Regions from separate parts of the Pseudomonas sp. RP-B7 genome, predicted to be linked through region 2. Evidence: predicted binding sites of a transcription regulator. Region 2 holds the regulator's gene; each other region holds the start of a gene.
What was found. Region 2 encodes sigma-54, which starts transcription at its own class of promoters, with help from an activator protein. Its sites were predicted from a motif close to ANTGGCATNNANNTTGCTNT; they were not measured.

Region 1 (6,598 bases), on a different contig from region 2:
GTTCATTCATGCGCGTCATCAGCTCACCCCGTTCCCTGAAACCGAACCGATGCTGCAAGCGCTGCGTCAGCACTTCCTGCTAGGGGTAATCACCAACGGCAATGCCGATGTGCAGCGCGTTGGCCTGGCCGACTACTTCCACTTTGCCCTGCGCGCCGAAGACATCGGGATTGCCAAACCAGATGCGCGATTGTTTCAGGAGGCTATGAAGCGCGGCGGCGTGGAGGCCAGTGCGGCGGTGCATATCGGCGATCATCCAGGGGATGACATTGCCGGGGCGCAGCAGGCGGGGTTGCGGGCGGTGTGGTTCAACCCGACGGGCAAGGTGTGGGATGCAGATAAGCGCCCGGATGCCGAGATTCGTAACCTGGCGCAATTGCCAGAGTTGCTTCGCGGCTGGCAGTAAAAACGCAGATCAAACCTGTGGGAGCGGGCTTGCTCGCGAATGCGGTGTGTCAGTCAGCACATCAGTAACTGACAGACTGCATTCGCGAGCAAGCCCGCTCCCACATTGGGTATGCGGCGGGCCTTAGGAAATTATTCCAGACATGAAAAAGCCCGCAGCGACGGCGGGCTTTTCTTACAAGCAGGTGGCTGACCTCAGATAGGTCGGCTGCCGTACTTGTTATCCGGCTTCTTCGGTGGATCTGCCACCACGTTGGCCTCGACTTCCTGCACTTTGCCGCCTTTGGCGAGGAATTCTTCCATCGCGCGGGCCAGCGCATCGCGCTCTTTGTTCTTGGCTTCAACGCTCGGCAGTTCATCTACCGAAACGGCGGCCTTGGCTTTGCCTTTGGCCTTGGGAGCAGCGTCGTCGCCACTGTCATCGACCTCGTCGGCACTGCCATCATCCGCTGCAACTTCAAGACCTTCATCGGTCTCGTCGTCATCACCTACTTCGAGGTCGTCGTTTTCCAGATCATCGTCGCTCATGTTCTACCTCATGACTTGCGAAAAGCAGATTAGTTATAGCCCAGCTTCATCCCCTGTCGAGGCCGCTGGAAAAAAATCAACATCCACCGGATAACCAGTGGCTTATGCCCCATCACCGTGCAAGATGGCGAGGACTTTACGAGCACCGCCGTGTTCACGCTGCTCGCCGGATAAATACAGTTCTGCGCCCATCGGCGCGCATTCTAGCGCGCTCAGGAAAAAAACAAAGTGCCGAATACGCCTACATGCCTGTAAGACATTCGCATGCTTGAAAGTGGCTTGTGTGCCCCATCACAAACACAACGCAAAAACCGTTACAGCTTTGAGACACTGACAAACGCCAGGCAAAAAAATGCCCGGCAAGCCGGGCATCTTTTTTCCGCGTACTTACAAGTTGTAGCCGCGTTCGTTGTGTTGTGCCAGGTCGAGGCCGACAGCCTCTTCCTCTTCGGTAACCCGCAGGCCCATGACCATGTCCAGCACCTTGAGGATGATGTAGGTCACGATCGCCGTGTAGATCACGGTGAAGCCGACACCTTTGCACTGGATCCAGACCTGCGCAGCAACGTCAGTCACGGTGCCGAAGCCGCCCAGGGCTGGCGCTGCGAACACACCGGTCAGGATTGCACCGACGATACCGCCGATACCGTGCACGCCGAAGGCGTCCAGGGAGTCGTCGTAGCCCAGCTTGCGCTTGAGGCTGGTAGCGCAGAAGAAGCAGACCACACCGGCCACCAGGCCGATCACCAGGGCGCCCATCGGGCCCACGGTGCCTGCGGCTGGCGTTACAGCAACCAGGCCGGCCACGACTCCCGAGGCAATGCCCAGTGCGCTTGGCTTACCATGGGTGATCCACTCGGCGAACATCCAGCCCAGCGCTGCAGCAGCGGTCGCGATCTGGGTGACCAGCATCGCCATACCGGCGGTGCCGTTGGCCGCAGCGGCGGAACCGGCGTTGAAGCCGAACCAGCCCACCCACAGCATGGCCGCGCCGATCAGGGTGTAACCCAGGTTGTGCGGGGCCATCGGGGTGGTCGGGTAGCCTTTACGCTTGCCGAGCACGATGCACGCCACCAGGCCAGCCACACCGGCATTGATGTGCACCACGGTGCCGCCGGCGAAGTCCAGCACGCCCCAGTCCCACAGCAGGCCACCGTTACCGCTCCAGACCATGTGCGCGATCGGCGCATAGACCAGGGTGAACCAGATCGCCATGAAGATCAGCATCGCGGAGAACTTCATGCGCTCGGCGAAGGCACCGACGATCAGCGCCGGAGTGATGATCGCGAAGGTCATCTGGAAGGTGATGAACACCGCCTCGGGGAACAGTGCCGCAGGCCCGGTGATGCTGGCCGGGGTCACGCCCGCCAGGAACGCCTTGCCCATGCCGCCGAAGAAGGAGCTGAAGTTGACGACGCCCTGCTCCATCCCGGTCGTATCAAAGGCGATGCTGTAGCCGTAGACGACCCACAGGATGCTGATCAGGCCGGTGATGGCGAAGCACTGCATCATCACGGAAAGAATGTTTTTGGAGCGCACCATGCCGCCGTAGAACAGCGCCAGGCCTGGAATGGTCATGAACAGCACCAGCGCGGTGGATGTGAGCATCCACGCCGTGTCGCCGGAATTGAGGACTGGAGCAGCCACTTCGTCTGCCGCCATGGCCAGGCTTGGCATTACGATGGACAACAGGGCTCCTAGCCCTGCGAATTTACGCAGAGTCATATTGTTTTCTCCTGGGGCGTTGGGGTTTGGCGGCTTAGATTGCGTCGGTATCGGTTTCGCCGGTACGGATGCGAATAGCCTGTTCCAGATTGACCACGAAGATCTTGCCGTCACCGATCTTGCCGGTGTTGGCCGCCTTGGTTATCGCCTCGATAACCCGGTCAAGATCCTTGTCGTCAATGGCGACATCAATCTTCACCTTCGGCAGGAAATCGACTACGTATTCCGCGCCGCGATACAGCTCGGTGTGACCCTTCTGCCGACCGAAGCCTTTGACCTCAGTAACGGTAATGCCCTGCACGCCGATCTCGGACAACGACTCGCGTACATCGTCCAACTTGAACGGCTTGATGATGGCAGTGACTAGCTTCATGAAAACTCTCTCCCGAATTGGTGGACTTGCCCCAGGAAAACAAACCCGTCTCAAGTCTAAGCGCAGTGCCTGGCTTTGTAACGCATCGTCTCAACGGCAGTTGCCATTGCGACACCAGCGAACCACTGGTGACGAAACCTGTACCCCTGATCCGTCGGCGCACTGCATTCGTCACAGCGACTGCATCAGTGCATGGGTCATGATCGTCTAAGCAGAAACCTTGCCAGCTCCGTAAAAATCACTGAAATCAGTCCTTTGCCCACTTCTGCCCACCTTCGGGGCTTTTTGGCGGCCGTATTGCGCACAAAAACAGTGCGCCGCCGGACGGCACGTTGCGCGAAAAGCGTGCGCCCCACGCGGTGAAAAAGACTATAGACGCTGCGTGATACACTGCCGGCCAACAGTTATTCCGGAATATTTCCCATGCTCGCGCCCAAAGATCTCCTCGACGCCCTGAGCGGCCATGCCTCTCGCCTGTTCAGCGGCGACACCCCGCTGCCCCGCAACGAAATCGAAAGCCAGTTCAAGGCGCTGTTGCAAAGCGGCTTCAGCAAGCTCGACCTGGTGAGCCGGGAAGAGTTTGACAGCCAGATGGTCGTGCTGGCCCGCACACGTGCGCGGCTGGAGAGCCTGGAAGCGAAGGTCGCCGAACTGGAAGCACGATTGACGCCGCCATCTGCTGAATAAACGCGGCCCATTGTGGGAGCGGGCTTGCTCGCGAAGGCGGGGTGTCAGTCTCCGAGTTTATTGACTGACCCACCGCCTTCGCGAGCAAGCCCGCTCCCACATTTGGCCCCGTCGCTCTCTGGATACGTTCTGTAAAACCTCCCGCCATCGATAGTTTCACTCCTCGTCTACCCTTGAAAAACCCGCAGGATGCGGCCCCCATTTCAAGGAACGAGCATGTCCCTCGCCATCGTCCACAGTCGCGCCCAGGTCGGCGTCGAAGCCCCTTCCGTCACCGTTGAAGTGCACATGGCCAATGGTCTGCCGTCCCTCACCCTGGTGGGCTTGCCCGAAACCGCGGTCAAGGAAAGCAAGGACCGCGTACGCAGTGCCATCCTCAACAGCGCGCTGCAATACCCGGCCCGGCGCATCACCCTCAACCTCGCGCCCGCCGACCTGCCCAAGGACGGCGGGCGGTTTGACCTGGCGATTGCCCTGGGAATCCTCGCGGCCAGCGTGCAGGTGCCGGCGTTGATGCTCGATGAGGTCGAATGCCTGGGTGAACTGGCCTTGTCGGGCGCCGTGCGGGCGGTCAAGGGCGTATTGCCGGCGGCATTGGCCGCGCGCAAGGCTGGACGCACCGTGATAGTGCCGCGGGCCAATGCCGAGGAAGCCTGCCTGGCGTCGGGGCTGAAGGTGATTGCAGTGGATCATTTGCTGCAAGTGGTGGCCCATCTGAACGGGCACCAGCCCATTGAGCCCTACAAGTCCGATGGTTTGTTGTACTTGAACCGACCTTACCCGGACCTGAGCGAGGTACAGGGCCAACTCGCCGCCAAGCGCGCCTTGCTGATCGCTGCCGCCGGCGCGCACAACCTGTTGTTCAGCGGCCCGCCGGGCACCGGCAAGACCCTGCTTGCCAGCCGCTTGCCGGGCCTGTTGCCGCCGTTGAGTGAGCAGGAAGCCCTGGAGGTCGCCGCGATTCAATCGGTGGTCAGCCTGGAGCCGTTGAGCCATTGGCCCCACCGACCGTTCCGCCAGCCGCACCATTCGGCATCGGGGCCGGCGTTGGTCGGCGGCGGGTCGAAACCGCAGCCAGGGGAAATCACCCTGGCGCACCACGGCGTGTTGTTCCTGGATGAATTGCCGGAGTTCGACCGCAAGGTCCTGGAGGTACTGCGCGAGCCCCTGGAGTCAGGGCATATCGTCATCTCCCGCGCCCGCGACCGGGTGAGTTTCCCGGCGCGCTTTCAACTGGTGGCCGCGATGAACCCCTGCCCCTGCGGCTACCTGGGCGATGCCAGCGGACGCTGTCGCTGCACGCCGGAACAGATCCAGCGCTATCGCAACAAACTCTCCGGCCCGCTGCTGGACCGCATCGACCTGCACCTGACCGTTGCCCGGGAAGCCACCGCATTGAACCCCACGCCGCAAAGCGGCGACAACACGGCCACCGCCTCGGCGCAGGTTGCCCAGGCGCGGGAGCGCCAACACAATCGCCAGCGCTGCGCCAACGCCTTCCTGGATTTGCCCGGGCTGCGCCGGCACTGCGCGCTGTCCAGGCCGGATGAAGCGTGGCTGGAAAGCGCGTGCGAGCGTTTGACCCTATCCCTCAGGGCCGCCCATCGGCTGTTGAAAGTCGCCCGCACCCTGGCGGACCTGGAGTGTGTGGACACCATCACCCGCCCGCACCTGGCCGAAGCGCTGCAATACCGGCCAGTCGCCTGCGGCCAGGCCGATCAACGGTAGACCGGGTGACGCCGGCACAGCGCAATCACCTGTTCGCGCACATGATGGGCGACTCTATCGCTGTCATCGCGCTCCATTGCGTCAAGCACGTCGCACAGCCAGCCGGCCAACTGCTCGCATTCGAATACGCCGAAACCACGGGTGGTGACGGCCGGCGTGCCAATGCGCAGGCCCGAGGTCACAAACGGCGAACGTGGATCGTTGGGCACCGAGTTCTTGTTGGCGGTGATGTAGGCGTTGCTCAAGGCCGCGTCGGCTTCCTTGCCGGTGTAAGGCCGGTCGGACAAGTCGATCAGCATCATGTGGTTATCGGTGCCGCCCGAGACGATCTTGTACCCGCGCTGCTGCAACACCGCAGCCATGGCCCGGGCATTGGTCACCACCTGGGCCTGGTAGGTCTTGAACTCAGGCGTCAGCGCTTCCTTGAACGCGACCGCCTTGGCCGCGATCTGGTGCATCAACGGCCCCCCCTGAACCCCCGGGAACACCGCCGAGTCGAGCTTCTTGTAAAACGCTTCGTCTTGCCCCTTGGACAGAATCAGGCCGCCCCGAGGACCGCGCAGCGTCTTGTGCGTGGTGCTGGTGACCACATGGGCATGGGGCAATGGGTCCGGGTATTCACCGGCGGCGACCAGCCCGGCGACGTGCGCCATGTCGACCCAGAAAATCGCCCCGACCTTGTCGGCAATTTCGCGCATACGCGCCCAGTCCTTGTATCGCGAGTAGGCCGAGAAACCACCGATCAACATCTTCGGCCGTGTTTCCAAGGCAATGCGCTCCATCTCGTCGTAGTCGAGCAGGCCTGTCTTTGGATCGAGGCCATACGGCACGATCTTGTAATGACGGCCGGAAAAGTTCGACGGGTTACCGTGGGTCAGGTGACCCCCCTGGGCCAGGTTCATGCCCATCACCGTGTCGCCGGGGTTGATCAGCGCCAAGAATACGGCGGCGTTCGCCTGGGCACCGGCATGGGGCTGCACGTTGGCGTAGTCGCAATCGAACAGCGTCTTGACCCGCTCGATGGCCAGCCGCTCGGCCACGTCGACGTATTCGCAGCCGCTGTAATAACGCTTGCCCGGGTACCCCTCGGCGTACTTGTTGGTCAGCACCGTGCTCTGGATTTGCATCACCAGGGGGCTTGCATAGTTTTCG
Region 2 (6,598 bases):
ACATCCCCGAAGGCATGGCCGTGGGGGTTTCGGCGGGCGGCGCAATGCCCGATGCCGACAGCCTGGCCATGGGCATTGCCTTGCAGGATGTGCCCGAAGGCTTGGTGATTGCGTTGGTGTTGGCCGGGGCAGGGATGTCGCGGATCAAGGCGTTCTTGATCGGAGCTGCTTCAGGGTTGGTCGAGCCGGTGTTCGCGGTGCTCTGCGCCTGGTTGGTAAGCCTGGCTGAAGTGCTGTTGCCGCTTGGGCTGGCGCTCGCCGCGGGGGCCATGTTGTTGGTGGTGACTCACGAGGTCATCCCCGAGTCGCGGCGCAACGGTCACGAGATGCTCGCCAGCCTGGGGTTGTGCATCGGGTTTTGTTTGATGATGGTGATGGATACCGCATTGGGCTGAAGTCGTTGCGACTTCACGCCCGTCTTCAAGGGTGTCACTCACCCTCATCAAAGAAGTTGTTGATCAGCGCCACCAGGGCGTCCATGGCTTCCTGCTCTTGCTCGCCTTCCGTCTTCAAGTGAATCCGGGTGCCCTTGCCGGCGGCCAACATCATCATGGCCATAATGCTTTTGCCATCGACCATGGACTCTGGCGTACGCCCCGCGCGGATCTGGCAGGGGAACTGCCCGGCAACGCCGACGAACTTCGCGGAAGCCCGGGCATGCAGCCCCAACTTGTTGATGATTTCAATTTCCAGAGCAGGCATCGCGGGGGTGTTCCTTTCAGCTAAGGTCGCGGTGGCGAACCTGGACGTTCTTGAGGGTTTGTTGCAGCAGTTGGCCCAGGCGTTCGGTCAGGTAGACCGAGCGGTGGTGGCCGCCGGTGCAGCCAATGGCAATGGTGACATACGCCCGATTGCTTGCAGCGAAGCGCGGCAGCCATTTGAGCAGGTAGCTGGAAATGTCCTGGAACATCTCCTCGACATCCGGTTGCGCCGCCAGGTATTCAGCCACAGGTTGGTCCAGCCCGGACTGATCACGCAGTTCCGGTTTCCAATAAGGGTTGGGCAGGCAGCGCACATCGAACACCAGGTCGGCGTCCACCGGCATGCCGCGCTTGAAGCCAAACGACTCGACGAGGAATGCCGTACCCGGCTCGGGCTGGTTCAGCAGACGCAGCTTGATGGCATCACGCAACTGGTACAGGTTGAGCCCGGTGGTGTTGATCTTGAGGTCGGCGAGGTCAATGATCGGCCCCAGCAACTTGGTTTCGTCCTCGATGGCTTCTGCCAGGGAGCGATGGGGGCTGCTGAGGGGGTGGCGTCGACGGGTTTCAGAGAAGCGCTTTAGCAGGGTCTCTTCGTCGGCGTCCAGGTACAGCACATCGCAATGAATGTGCTTGGCGCGAACTTCCTCGAGCAGTTGCGGGAACCGCTCAAGGTGGCTGGGCAGGTTGCGGGCATCGATCGATACGGCCACCAGCGGTTGCGCCAGCTCGGTGTGGATCAACGCGCGTTCCGCGAGCTCTGGCAGCAGGCCGGCGGGCAGGTTGTCGATGCAGTAGAAGCCACTGTCCTCAAGTACGTTGAGGGCGGTGCTTTTACCCGAGCCGGAACGGCCGCTGACGATGATCAAACGCATGATTACTGCCCGTTCTGTTCATCCAGGACTACCTGATACAGCGCCTCATTGCTGCTGGCACTGCGCAGTTTGTCGCGTACTTCCTTGCGGTCGAGCATGCTGGCGATCTGCCGGAGCAGTTCCAGGTGCGCATCGGTGGCGGCTTGCGGGACCAGCAGAACAAACAGCAGGTCGACCGGGGCGCCGTCGATGGCGTCGAAATCGATGGGAGCGTCCAGGTGCAGCAGGGCGCTGACAGGTGCCTCACAACTTTTGAGGCGGCAGTGGGGAATGGCGATGCCGTTGCCAAAACCGGTGGAGCCGAGTTTTTCACGGGCAATCAGAGCCTCGTAGACATCTTGCATCTCCAGGTCAGGCACTTCGCGGCTGATCAGGTTGGCAATTTGCTCAAGGGCTTTCTTTTTACTGCCACCCGGCGCGTTCACGAGGGAACGGCCGGGGGTCAGGATGGTTTCAAGTCGAATCATGGGTGGGGAGTGTTAGCGGCCTGTGCCCTGGAGGAGGCTCTGCTGCTTTTCCTTATGCTTTTTGATTTGGCGATCCAGCTTGTCGGTCAGGTCGTCAATGGCGGCATACATATCTGAATGCTCGGCATTAGCGACTACTTCCCCGCCGGGTATACGCAAGGTGGCTTCGATTTTCTGCTTCAGCTTTTCGACAGTCATGATGACTTGCACGTTGGTGATCTTGTCGAAATGCCCCTCAATTCTTTTGAGTTTTTCGCCGATATAGGCGCGCAGCGGTTCGGTCACTTCCAGTTGGTGTCCACTGATGTTGACTTGCATACAGCTTCTCCTTCGTTGCCAGTGCATAAAGCGGTGGGCAGGAATACCCACCACTGGAACGCTATGGCCCGCCCGTCACATCAAACGCTTACGCTCGCTGGAAGGCGCGATCCCGAGGGACTCGCGGTACTTGGCGACGGTTCGACGGGCGACCTGAATGCCTTGTGCCTCCAGTAAACCAGCGATCTTACTGTCACTCAATGGCTTTTTCTGATTTTCCGCGGCAACCAGTTTTTTGATGATCGCGCGGATCGCCGTGGACGAGCATTCGCCGCCTTCGGAGGTGCTGACGTGGCTGGAGAAAAAGTATTTCAGCTCATAAATACCCCGTGGGGTATGCATGAATTTCTGCGTGGTCACCCGTGAAATCGTCGATTCGTGCATGCCGACTGCTTCGGCGATGTCATGCAGCACCAACGGTTTCATCGCTTCGTCGCCGTATTCCAGGAAGCCGCGCTGGTGCTCGACGATCTGGGTGGCGACTTTCATCAGAGTTTCGTTGCGGCTTTGCAGGCTCTTGATGAACCAGCGGGCCTCCTGCAACTGGTTGCGCATGAAGGTGTTGTCGGCGCTGGTATCGGCGCGGCGTACAAAGCCGGCGTATTGCGGGTTGACCCGCAGGCGTGGCACCGACTCCTGGTTCAACTCCACCAGCCAGCGTTCGTTGTCCTTGCGCACGATGACGTCAGGCACCACGTATTCGGCTTCGCTGGACTCGATCTGCGAGCCCGGGCGCGGATTGAGGCTCTGTACCAGCTCGATCACCTGGCGCAGGTCGTCTTCCTTGAGTTTCATGCGGCGCATCAACTGGCTGTAGTCGCGGCTACCCAGCAAGTCGATGTAGTCGGTCACCAAGCGCTGGGCTTCAACGAGCCAAGGCGTCTTGGCAGGCAGTTGGCGCAATTGCAGCAACAGGCATTCGCTGAGGGTGCGGGCGCCGATGCCGGCGGGTTCGAACTGTTGGATGCGGTGCAGGACGGCTTCGATCTCGTCCAGTTCGATGTCCAGTTCCGGGTCGAACGCTTCGAGGATCTCCTCAAGCGTCTCGTCCAGGTAGCCCTGGTTGTTGATGCAGTCGATCAGGGTCACAGCGATCAGGCGATCGGTGTCCGACATCGGCGCGAGGTTCAATTGCCACAACAGATGGCTCTGCAGGCTTTCACCGGCGGAGGTGCGGGTGGTGAAGTCCCACTCATCATCATCGTTGCTGGGCAGGCTGCTGGCGCTGGTCTGGTAGACGTCTTCCCAGGCGGTATCCACGGGAAGTTCGTTAGGAATGCGTTCGTTCCATTCACCTTCTTCCAGGTTATCCACCGTTGGGGCGGTTTCCTGATAGGAAGGTTCCTGCACGTCGGAATTGGGTTTTTGCTCGATGTTGTCGGCCAGCGGGTCTGCGTTATCGAAGTCGTCGCCTTCTTCCTGGCGTTCGAGCATCGGGTTGGACTCCAGGGCCTCCTGGATTTCCTGTTGCAGGTCCAGGGTCGACAATTGGAGCAGGCGGATGGCCTGTTGCAGCTGCGGTGTCATCGTCAGCTGCTGGCCCATTCTCAGGACTAGCGATGGTTTCATGGCAGGGGCTTAACACCTTATTCGCCGGCGCAATGCGCCATCCACGACAGGGCGCGTGAGCGCCAAACATAAGCAAATTATATGCCTGATGTCGGGGGCTTTGCCTAGAGCACGGTAACAATAAAAATCCGGAGGTTTTCATTGACTCCCGCGCATCTTGGCAGCGGCCGTGACACCACGGTGTTTACAGGCGGAACTCGTGACCCAGGTAGACTTCCTTCACCAATTCGTTGGCCAGGATCGTGGCGGCGTCGCCTTCGGCAATCAGCTGGCCATCGTTGACGATATATGCGGTTTCGCAGATGTCGAGGGTTTCACGCACGTTGTGGTCGGTGATCAATACACCGATGCCCTTGGCTTTCAGGTGGTGGATGATTTGTTTGATGTCGCCGACCGAGATCGGGTCGACGCCGGCAAACGGTTCGTCCAGCAGGATGAATTTCGGCGCAGTGGCCAGGGCGCGGGCGATTTCCACGCGACGACGCTCGCCGCCGGACAGGCTCATGCCGAGGTTGTCGCGAATGTGGTTGATGTGGAATTCCTGCAGCAGGCTTTCCAGCTCCTTGCGACGGCCATCACGGTCGAGTTCCTTGCGGGTCTCGAGGATCGCCATGATGTTGTCGGCCACCGACAGTTTGCGGAAGATCGACGCTTCTTGCGGAAGATAGCCGATACCGGCCCGTGCACGACCGTGCATTGGCTGGTGGCTGACATCCAGGTCGTCGATCAGGACGCGACCCTGATCCGCCTGGACCAGGCCGACGATCATGTAGAAGCAGGTGGTCTTGCCGGCGCCGTTGGGGCCGAGCAGGCCGACGATCTGGCCGCTGTCGATCGACAGGCTGACGTCGCGCACGACCTGGCGGCTTTTATAGGCCTTGGCCAGATGCTGGGCTTTCAGGGTTGCCATTACTCGGCCTTCTTCTTCGGCTGGATAACCATGTCGATTCGCGGACGTGGCGCAGTCACCTTGGCACCATTGGCGCGGCCGGCGTTGGCGATCTGTTTCACGGTGTCATAGGTGATTTTCTCACCTTCCGTGGAGTTGCCGTCCGGGCTGAGGACCTTGGCCTGGTCGATCAGGACAATACGGTTCTGCTGGGCGTGATACTGGATGGTCTTGCCGTAGCCCTTCATCGGGCCGCTGTCGGTCGGCGACTGCTTCTGCTCGAAGTAAGCCAGGTTGCCCACCGAAGTCACCACGTCAATGTCGCCATTGGCGGTACGCGTCAAGGTCACCGTGTTGCCGGTGATCTTCATCGAGCCCTGGGTGATGATCACGCCGCCGGTGTAGGTGGCGACGCCTTGCTTGTCGTCCAGTTGCGCATCGTCAGCCGAAATGTGGATCGGTTGCTGGCTATCGTTCGGCAGAGCCCAGGCGCTCACGCTTCCCAGTGCTGCGCCCAGACTGAGCAAAATAGGGAGAGTTTTAACGAGCCTCATACTGTCCTCTTACGTTCGATAGCAGGTGTATCCTGCTTTCTTTCAAATACGCTTTCATTCCCTTGCCAGTCGATACCCCGCCAGCGCCGTCGATTCTAACGTCTTGCTCGGTCTGCGCATATTGCTTCTGCGGGAATACGGTCATACGACTGCTGGTAATCACGGTGTCACGGTTTTTATCGTCGGTACGCGCGACGCGCACCGAGTCGATCAGTTCCACTTCGGTGCCGTCCGGGTTGACCTCGCCACGCTTGCTGGTGACATGCCACGGAAACTCGGTGCCACGGTAGATGTTCATGTCCGGGTTGGTCAGCAGGGTGACTTCAGTGGCCTTCAAGTGCTCGACCTTGTCCGACGTCATCTCATACTGCACCTTGCCGTCGGGCAGGAACTGGATGCTGTAGGCATTGGTGGCGTAATAGTCGATAGCCCCTTCGTCAACCTGCGCAACAGGCTGGTCGAGAAAGCGCTCCGGGCTGATATTCCAGTAGCCCACCGCCAGGAAGAGCGCGGCGATGACCCCGAATAACAGGAAGTTGCGAATCTTTTTGCTCAGCATAAAACGCTCTATAGGTAGGCGGCGTGGGCCGCTTCAAGGCTGCCTTGGGCGCGCAGGATCAGCTCGCAGAACTCGCGGGCGGCACCTTCGCCGCCGCGGGCGGTGGTGATGCCATGGGCGTGTTCGCGAACAAAGGCTGCCGCATTGGCGACGGCCATGCCCAGGCCGACTCGACGGATCACCGGCAAGTCAGGCAGGTCATCGCCCAAATAGGCGACCTGCTCATAGCTTAGGTTGAGTTGGCCAAGAAGCTCGTCCAAGACCACCAGTTTATCCTCGCGGCCCTGATACAGGTGAGGAATCCCCAGGTTTTGTGCGCGGCGTTCCACAACCGGGGTTTTTCTGCCGCTGATGATCGCCGTTTGCACGCCCGCTGCCATCAGCATCTTGATGCCTTGGCCGTCGAGGGTGTTGAAGGTCTTGAATTCGCTGCCGTCTTCGAGGAAATAGAGGCGGCCATCGGTCAGCACGCCGTCTACGTCGAAAATCGCCAGTTTGATGTTCTTGCCGCGTTGCAACAGGTCGCCTGTCATTTACATCACTCCCGCACGCAGCAAGTCGTGCATGTTCAGGGCGCCAATCGGGTGGTCTTGATGATCGACCACCACCAGCGCGCCGATCTTGTGGTCTTCCATGATTTTCAAGGCTTCAGCTGCCAGCATCTCG
Region 3 (6,598 bases), on a different contig from region 2:
CGCGCTGATGCTGTGCTCGGCAAGGGTGGCCCACACGCCGTCGCTGAGCAGCAGGAAGCACTCGCCTTGGCGCAATTCGCCGTCGAGAAAGTCCAACACCAGGTGTTGATCCAGGCCGAGGGCGCGCTTGAGCACATGCTGCATGCCCGGTTGCTCCCACACATGGTCGTCGCTGATGCGTTGCAACTCGCCATCCAGCCAGCGATACACCCGGCAATCGCCGACATGCGCCAGGGTGAAACGCTGGCCGCGAAACACCAGGGCGCTGAGGGTGGTCAGCAGTGGCTGGCCGCCGCCATTGGCTTGCAGCCAGCGGTTCTGCGCGAGCAGCAAGCGTTCGAGCGCCTGGGCCACGCCCCAGGTTTGCGGCGTGGCGTAATAGTCCAGGGCCAGTGCCTGCAAGGTCGAGCGCGCCGCCAGGCCGCCGTCGGCGCATTGGCTGACGCCGTCGGCCAGGGCGCACAGGTAACCTTTGCTTGCGGCCAGTTCGGCCACGGGCGTGACCACCCGCAGCGCGTCCTGGTTTTCCGGGCGTGGGCCGATGGCGCTGGCGTGGGCGATGCTCAGTTGCAGGCTCATCAGACGCGCGCGGCCGTCACGGCGGCCGAGCCCCAGGTGGTGCGCCAGCGACGTTTCACGCCGTGCAGGCCGAACCAGGCCAGCACGCCCAGGCTAGCGAACAGCCACAAGGCCAATTGATAGCTGCCGGTGCTCTGTTTGATCGCGCCCATTCCTGCCGCCAGGGCAAAGCCGCCGATGCCGCCGGCCATGCCGATCAGGCCGGTCATCACGCCGATTTCACGGCGAAAACGTTGCGGCACCAACTGGAATACCGCGCCATTACCGGCACCAAGACCGAGCATAGTGCAGACGAAAAGTGCCAGTGCCGCGTAGGAACTCGGCAGGTTGAAACCCACCGCCGCGATGCACACCGCCGCCACGCCGTACATGCCGAGCAGGGTACGAATCCCGCCGAAACGGTCGGCCAGGGCGCCGCCCAGCGGGCGCATCAGGCTGCCGCCGAACACGCAGGCGGCGGTGTAGTAGCCAGCGGTCACCGGGCTCAGGCCGTACTGGTCGTTGAAATAGCCGGGCAGGGCACTGGCCAGGCCGATAAAGCCGCCGAAGGTCACGCTGTAGAAAAACATGAACCACCAACTGTCACGGTCGCCCAGGGCCTTGAAGTAGTCGGCCATGGATTTGGCTTTCGGCCGTTCGGGAGCATTGCGGGCAAGCCAGGCGAACACGATCAGGGTCAGGGTCAATGGGATCAGCGCAAAACCGAACACATTGCTCCAGCCAAACGCGGCTGCCAGCACTGGCGCCAGCAACGCCGCAAACACGGTGCCGGAGTTGCCTGCGCCCGCAATGCCCATGGCTTTGCCTTGATGTTCGGCGGGATACCACTGGGATGCCAATGGCAGTGCGACCGCAAAGGATGCGCCGGCCATGCCGAGGAACACACCCAGCAACAGGGCTTGCTCGTAGCTGTGGATACCGAGTTTCCAGGCGCCTAATAACGCCGCGATCACGATCACCTGGCCGATCAGCCCGGCGGTTTTGGGTGATAGTTTGTCGGCCAGCATGCCCATCAAAAAGCGCAGCACCGCGCCGGCGAGGATCGGCGTTGCGACCATCAGGCCACGTTGTTGAGTGGTCAGGTGCAGGTCGGCGGCAATCTGAATCGCCAGCGGGCCCAACAGATACCAGACCATGAAGCTCAAATCGAAATACAGGAATGCGGCAAACAGGGTCGGGGTGTGCCCGGATTTCCAGAAGCTTGATTTCATCACGCACCTCAACGGTTGGAAGTCTTGTAAGAAGGCCTGGTGATGGAACAGCCGGCTAAGGCCGCCCCACCGGCCCCATGCACTGGGGCCAAAACGCAAAAACGCCGCCACCGGGTTCGCGAGGGGCAAACCGGATGTGCGACGTCTTTGTCGTGGAGGGGCAACCGCCGTTGGCTACCTGTGAAGATCCTTTAGCAAGAGCTGCGCCAGATCAGCCGAGCAACTCGCTCATGGCGATAATCTGCTCCGCCACCTGGATCAGTTTCTGCTGGCGACTCATGGCCTGGCGGCGCATCAGGGTGTAGGCCTCTTCCTCATTGCAGGCCTTCATTTTCATCAGCATGCCCTTGGCCAGTTCGATGCGCTTGCGCTCGGCCAACTGCTGGTCGCGGGCCTGCAGCTGGGCGCGCAGGGCCTGGTCACTCTCGAAGCGCGCCATGGCCACGTCGAGGATCGGTTGCAGGCGTTGGGCCTGGATGCCTTCGACGATGTAGGCGCTGACGCCGGATTTGATCGCCTGGCGCATCACATCTGGGTCATGTTCGTCGGTAAACATCACAATGGGCCGGGGCTGGTCGCGGCTGACCAGCACCACTTGTTCCATCACATCGCGCCCGGGTGACTCGGTATCGATCAGGATCACGTCCGGACGCACCGTTTCGACGCGCGCGGGTAGGTCGATGGTCAGGCCTGACTCATCGATCACCTCGAAACCGGCCTCGATCAGCGCGGCCTTGAGTCGGCCGACCTTACGCGGGGTGTCGTTGATCAACAGGATTCGCAGCATATCGTTCTTCCTGTCAGCGCAAGGCCTGGCGGCTTGTGGGATCGGTCATTGCGTGCAGGCGGAAACTGCGCGCGTAGGCGGCGGGGTCATGGCCGTCCCAGATCTTGCCGTCGATCAGTTGGCTGCTGCGCATGTCTGCGGCTGTCGTGCTGAGGCCAACGGCGCTGGCGGCGTCGCGATAGAGCGCTAGTTGCTGGACCTGGCGGGCAACATCCAGATAGTCCGGGTCGTCGCGCAACAGGCCCCAGCGACGGAATTGAGTCATGAACCACATGCCGTCGGAGAGATACGGCAGGTTCACCGCGCCTTCGGCAAAAAAACGCAGGGCATGGGGGTCTTGCCAGTGGTTGCCGAGGCCGTCGTCGTAGGTGCCGAGCAGGCGCGGTTCGATGCAGTCGAGCGGCGCGTCGAGGTAGTCGCGGGCACTGAGCAATTGCGCGGTGGAGCGACGGTTTTCCTGGCTTTGTTCAATAAAGCGGCTGGCTTCAAGGATCGCCATCACCAGTACGCGGGCGGTGTTGGGGTATTGGTCGACGAACGCCTGGGTGCAGCCAAGGACTTTTTCCGGATGATCCGGCCAGATCGCCTGGGTGGTCGCCATCGTAAAGCCCTGGTTCTGCTTCACCGCGCTGGCGGACCAGGGTTCGCCGACACAGAAACCGTCGATACGCCCGGCTTGCAGATGCGCGACCATTTGCGGCGGTGGGACCACCACGCTATCGACATCCCGTAGCGGATGAATGCCCTGGCTCGCCAGCCAGTAATACAGCCACATGGCGTGGGTGCCTGTGGGAAACGTCTGGGCAAAGGTCAGTTTTGTGCGGCTTTGGTGCACGTGGCGATCCAGCGCCTCAGGAGTGACCACTCCTTGCTGTTGCAGGCCGTGGGACAGGTTGATGCTCTGGCCATTCTGGTTCAGGCCCATCAGCACCGCCATGTCGGTCGGCGCTACACCGCCGATGCCCAGGTGCACCGCGTAGATCAGCCCGTACAAGCTGTGGGCGGCGTCCAGTTCACCGCTGACCAGTTTGTCGCGCAGGTTGGCCCAGGACGCCTGGCGCTTGAGGTTGAGTGTCAGGCCATAAGGTTGGGCGAAGCCCTGGGTGGCGGCGACGACCAGCGAGGCGCAATCGCTCAAGGCCATGAAGCCGAGGTCCAGGCTGCTTCTTTCCGGGGCGTCACTGCCATTGACCCAGGCCAGCGCATTGCGGGTCGGGCTGTAGTCTGACGGTTCGTTCATCAACACCTGCCTTTTCTCTCAAAAAAAAGCGTCGTTCCCTCGGGTGGCGATAGAGGCCCTTGCAAGGTAACGACGCCTTTGTCCGTAAGCCTGCGCCTTCGTTGGCGCGCGCTCTGATGCACAGTGCAAAGCAATGCACATGCCACGGGGCGATGGAGGTCACTTGCCGTCAGCTTTCCGTCAAGATTGAAAGCTGAGTGCCTTTCAGTATGGCCGTTTCTTTACGCCCGGCCGCCCAGGAAACCCCAAGGTGCAGACTGATTCCCGTGCAAGCATGACCCGCCACCGGCTGTGCAACTGGTTGTTGTGCGTTGCGTTGTTACTGGGCTCCTCGTTTGCCCGGGGTGAGCCCTATCTGGCGCAGGATCAAAGCCTGCGCAGGTTTTTTACTGCGCTTTCCGTGCCCCTGGGCTTGCCGGTGGTGGTCAGTCCTCAAGCCGCTCGTCGGCAGGTCAGTGGCGTATTCGATTTCGAGACCCCGCAACAGGTCCTGGAATTGCTGGCCGAGCGCGAAGGGTTGATCTGGTACAGCCACGGGCGCGTGGTGTACCTCTATGACGCTGGTGAAGCGCGCAGCTCGGCGGTGGCGCTCCGCTACATTTCCGTCGCCCGGCTGCGCAGCCTGATGGGGCGTACCGGCCTTGATGAATCGCGTTATCCGCTGCGTGCAAGCGGAGCGCGTACGTTCTACGTGTCGGGCCCGCCAAGCTATGTGGACCGGGTACTGCGCCTGGCACAACTGATGGACCGCAAACCAGCCGAGCCCGCAGCGGCGTTTGGTGTGGTGCAGGTGTTCAACCGTGACGTGGCGGATCGCCGTTACGGGGCGGGCGCAAACACGATTACGGTGCCGGGGATGGTTTCGCTGATCGAGGCCCGCCTCGCCAAGGAGCGCAAGGGCGCGCCGGCTGACGCCCGTCTTGCGCTGATTGCCTACCCCGATACCAACAGCTTGCTGATCAAGGGCAAGCCCGCCCAGGTGACACTGATCAAGAAGTGGGTGGCGGAGTTGGATGTCTTCAAACCGCCGGATGATGCCGCGTTGTGGCAGGCCGACAATGCTGTGCCACCGCTGCTGAGTGCCGAGCAGTCCAAGCGTGTGCAACGTGCATTTATGCGGCCGGGTCGCGAAATCTCTCAATGAATAGGCGTTTTCCCATGCACCTGGAAATACTTCTGCAGGAGCAACTGATCAGTCGCAAGCGCCTGGCTGCGTTCGACGTGGGGAAGGTGTTGCCCTTGGCACCGGGCGTCACCCGCTGCGTCGAAGTTCGGGTTAACGGCCATTTAATGGCGTTGGGCGAGCTGGTGCAGTTGGAGGATCGGTTAGGGGTTGAGCTGCATGAGATCTACCAGGAGTGGCTAGGTCGGTAGGGCCGCGCAAGGAATTGTCCTAAGGCACGCTTCCGAAAATCGCGGGATGAATGGGTTTTGTCCTGGCGCGAGGTGTAGGACGTTTTTTTATAGTCATGCGGTTGGCGGGTGAGTCGGTACAGGAAAATAGGGAACTCAATGTCAGTAGTTGGATGCAGAGGTACGTATGGCTGTCGTGATTGATGAATCGACGGCGCCCCTCGTCTTTGCCCGCTGGACCTTGCATGGCGATGGCCGTTTGACCAGCGGGGAGGTGGATATTCAGTTGCCGCCCAAAGAGGGGCAGGTCCTGCGGTTGCTGCTGGCCTCGGCCGGCACGCTGATGACCAAGGATCGTTTGCTGGAGCTGGCCTGGCCTCGTGGCGAGGTGGCCGAGGAATCACTGACGCGTTGCATCTACTCGCTGCGCAAGCACTTGAAGGGCGACAAGGGCTTTATCAAGACGATCTATGGCAGGGGCTATCGCTTTACCTGCGAGGTGCGGACCGGGGCGGATGATCCCGCGCCGGTCGCGTATGTGTGTTCGGTGTGTGGGCAGGTGAGCAATGGTTAAGGTGTGGAGCAAAGGGTTGTTGCTGAGCCTATTGATGGGCAGCACCCCGGCACTGGCGTACTGCTGGGACGAAGTGGCCAGCCGTTATGATATTGAGCCGGAGTTGCTGCAGGCCATCGCGGCAGTAGAGTCAGGCTACCGCGCCAGCGCGATCAACACCGCCAATCGCAATGGCACGCGAGACATCGGCCTGATGCAGATCAACAGCATTCATTTGCCGCGATTGCTCAACCAGGGCATTACCGAAGAGAGGCTGTTGAGCGAGCCGTGTCTGTCGGTAGAGGTAGCGGCTTCGATTCTTTCCGAGTTCATTCAGCGCTTTGGCTACAACTGGACCGCCGTGGGTTCCTATAACGTCGGTGTAGGCTCCGGCCCCAAGCGTGATGCGCTACGGATGCAGTATGCGCAGAAGATCTGGGCGCGTTATGAGGAACTGGTCGCCAATCGCAGCTGATGATTGGGCGGCACGCCTCGCATGCGGCGCGCCACCGCGGCTATAATCGCCGTCACCTTTCGCCGCCATCCGAGTCTAGCCCGCCCATGTATACCCTGGCCCGCCAGCTGTTGTTCAAACTCTCTCCGGAAACTTCCCACGATCTGTCCCTGGACCTGATCGGTGCCGGTGGCCGCCTGGGGCTCAATGGCCTGGTATGCAAGGCGCCGGCAAAGATGCCGGTGTCGGTAATGGGGCTGGATTTCCCCAACCCGGTCGGGCTGGCGGCTGGCCTGGACAAGAACGGCGCGGCCATCGACGGCTTCGCGCAGCTGGGTTTCGGTTTTGTCGAAATCGGCACCGTGACCCCGCGTCCGCAGCCGGGCAACCCCAAGCCGCGCATCTTCCGCTTGCCGGAAGC

Region 1: glnK (P-II family nitrogen regulator) is a predicted target of sigma-54. The motif match lies at 3,240-3,259, and genes of this name have one in related genera.
Region 3: OPU96_RS04145 (CmpA/NrtA family ABC transporter substrate-binding protein) is a predicted target of sigma-54. The motif match lies at 3,945-3,964, and genes of this name have one in related genera.

The regions. Positions count from the first base shown of each region.
Region 1 is NZ_JAPFHC010000006.1:171,658-178,255, reverse strand. It holds gene OPU96_RS08575 (HAD family hydrolase) at 1-406, shown strand, start outside; gene sutA (dormancy-specific transcriptional regulator SutA) at 601-933, opposite strand; gene OPU96_RS08565 (ammonium transporter) at 1,321-2,658, opposite strand; gene glnK (P-II family nitrogen regulator) at 2,693-3,031, opposite strand; gene OPU96_RS08555 (accessory factor UbiK family protein) at 3,455-3,718, shown strand; gene OPU96_RS08550 (YifB family Mg chelatase-like AAA ATPase) at 3,935-5,446, shown strand; gene glyA (serine hydroxymethyltransferase) at 5,437-6,598, opposite strand, start outside.
Region 2 is NZ_JAPFHC010000017.1:81,338-87,935, forward strand. It holds gene OPU96_RS16995 (ZIP family metal transporter) at 1-395, shown strand, start outside; gene OPU96_RS17000 (HPr family phosphocarrier protein) at 430-702, opposite strand; gene rapZ (RNase adapter RapZ) at 719-1,576, opposite strand; gene ptsN (PTS IIA-like nitrogen regulatory protein PtsN) at 1,579-2,043, opposite strand; gene hpf (ribosome hibernation-promoting factor, HPF/YfiA family) at 2,056-2,361, opposite strand; gene OPU96_RS17020 (RNA polymerase factor sigma-54) at 2,437-3,930, opposite strand; gene lptB (LPS export ABC transporter ATP-binding protein) at 4,115-4,840, opposite strand; gene lptA (lipopolysaccharide transport periplasmic protein LptA) at 4,840-5,373, opposite strand; gene lptC (LPS export ABC transporter periplasmic protein LptC) at 5,360-5,932, opposite strand; gene OPU96_RS17040 (KdsC family phosphatase) at 5,941-6,465, opposite strand; gene OPU96_RS17045 (KpsF/GutQ family sugar-phosphate isomerase) at 6,466-6,598, opposite strand, start outside.
Region 3 is NZ_JAPFHC010000002.1:296,581-303,178, reverse strand. It holds gene OPU96_RS04160 (bifunctional protein-serine/threonine kinase/phosphatase) at 1-579, opposite strand, end outside; gene OPU96_RS04155 (nitrate/nitrite transporter) at 579-1,790, opposite strand; gene OPU96_RS04150 (ANTAR domain-containing response regulator) at 2,002-2,577, opposite strand; gene OPU96_RS04145 (CmpA/NrtA family ABC transporter substrate-binding protein) at 2,591-3,817, opposite strand; gene OPU96_RS04140 (secretin N-terminal domain-containing protein) at 4,068-4,961, shown strand; gene OPU96_RS04135 (FliM/FliN family flagellar motor switch protein) at 4,976-5,191, shown strand; gene OPU96_RS04130 (winged helix-turn-helix domain-containing protein) at 5,358-5,744, shown strand; gene OPU96_RS04125 (transglycosylase SLT domain-containing protein) at 5,737-6,198, shown strand; gene OPU96_RS04120 (quinone-dependent dihydroorotate dehydrogenase) at 6,285-6,598, shown strand, end outside.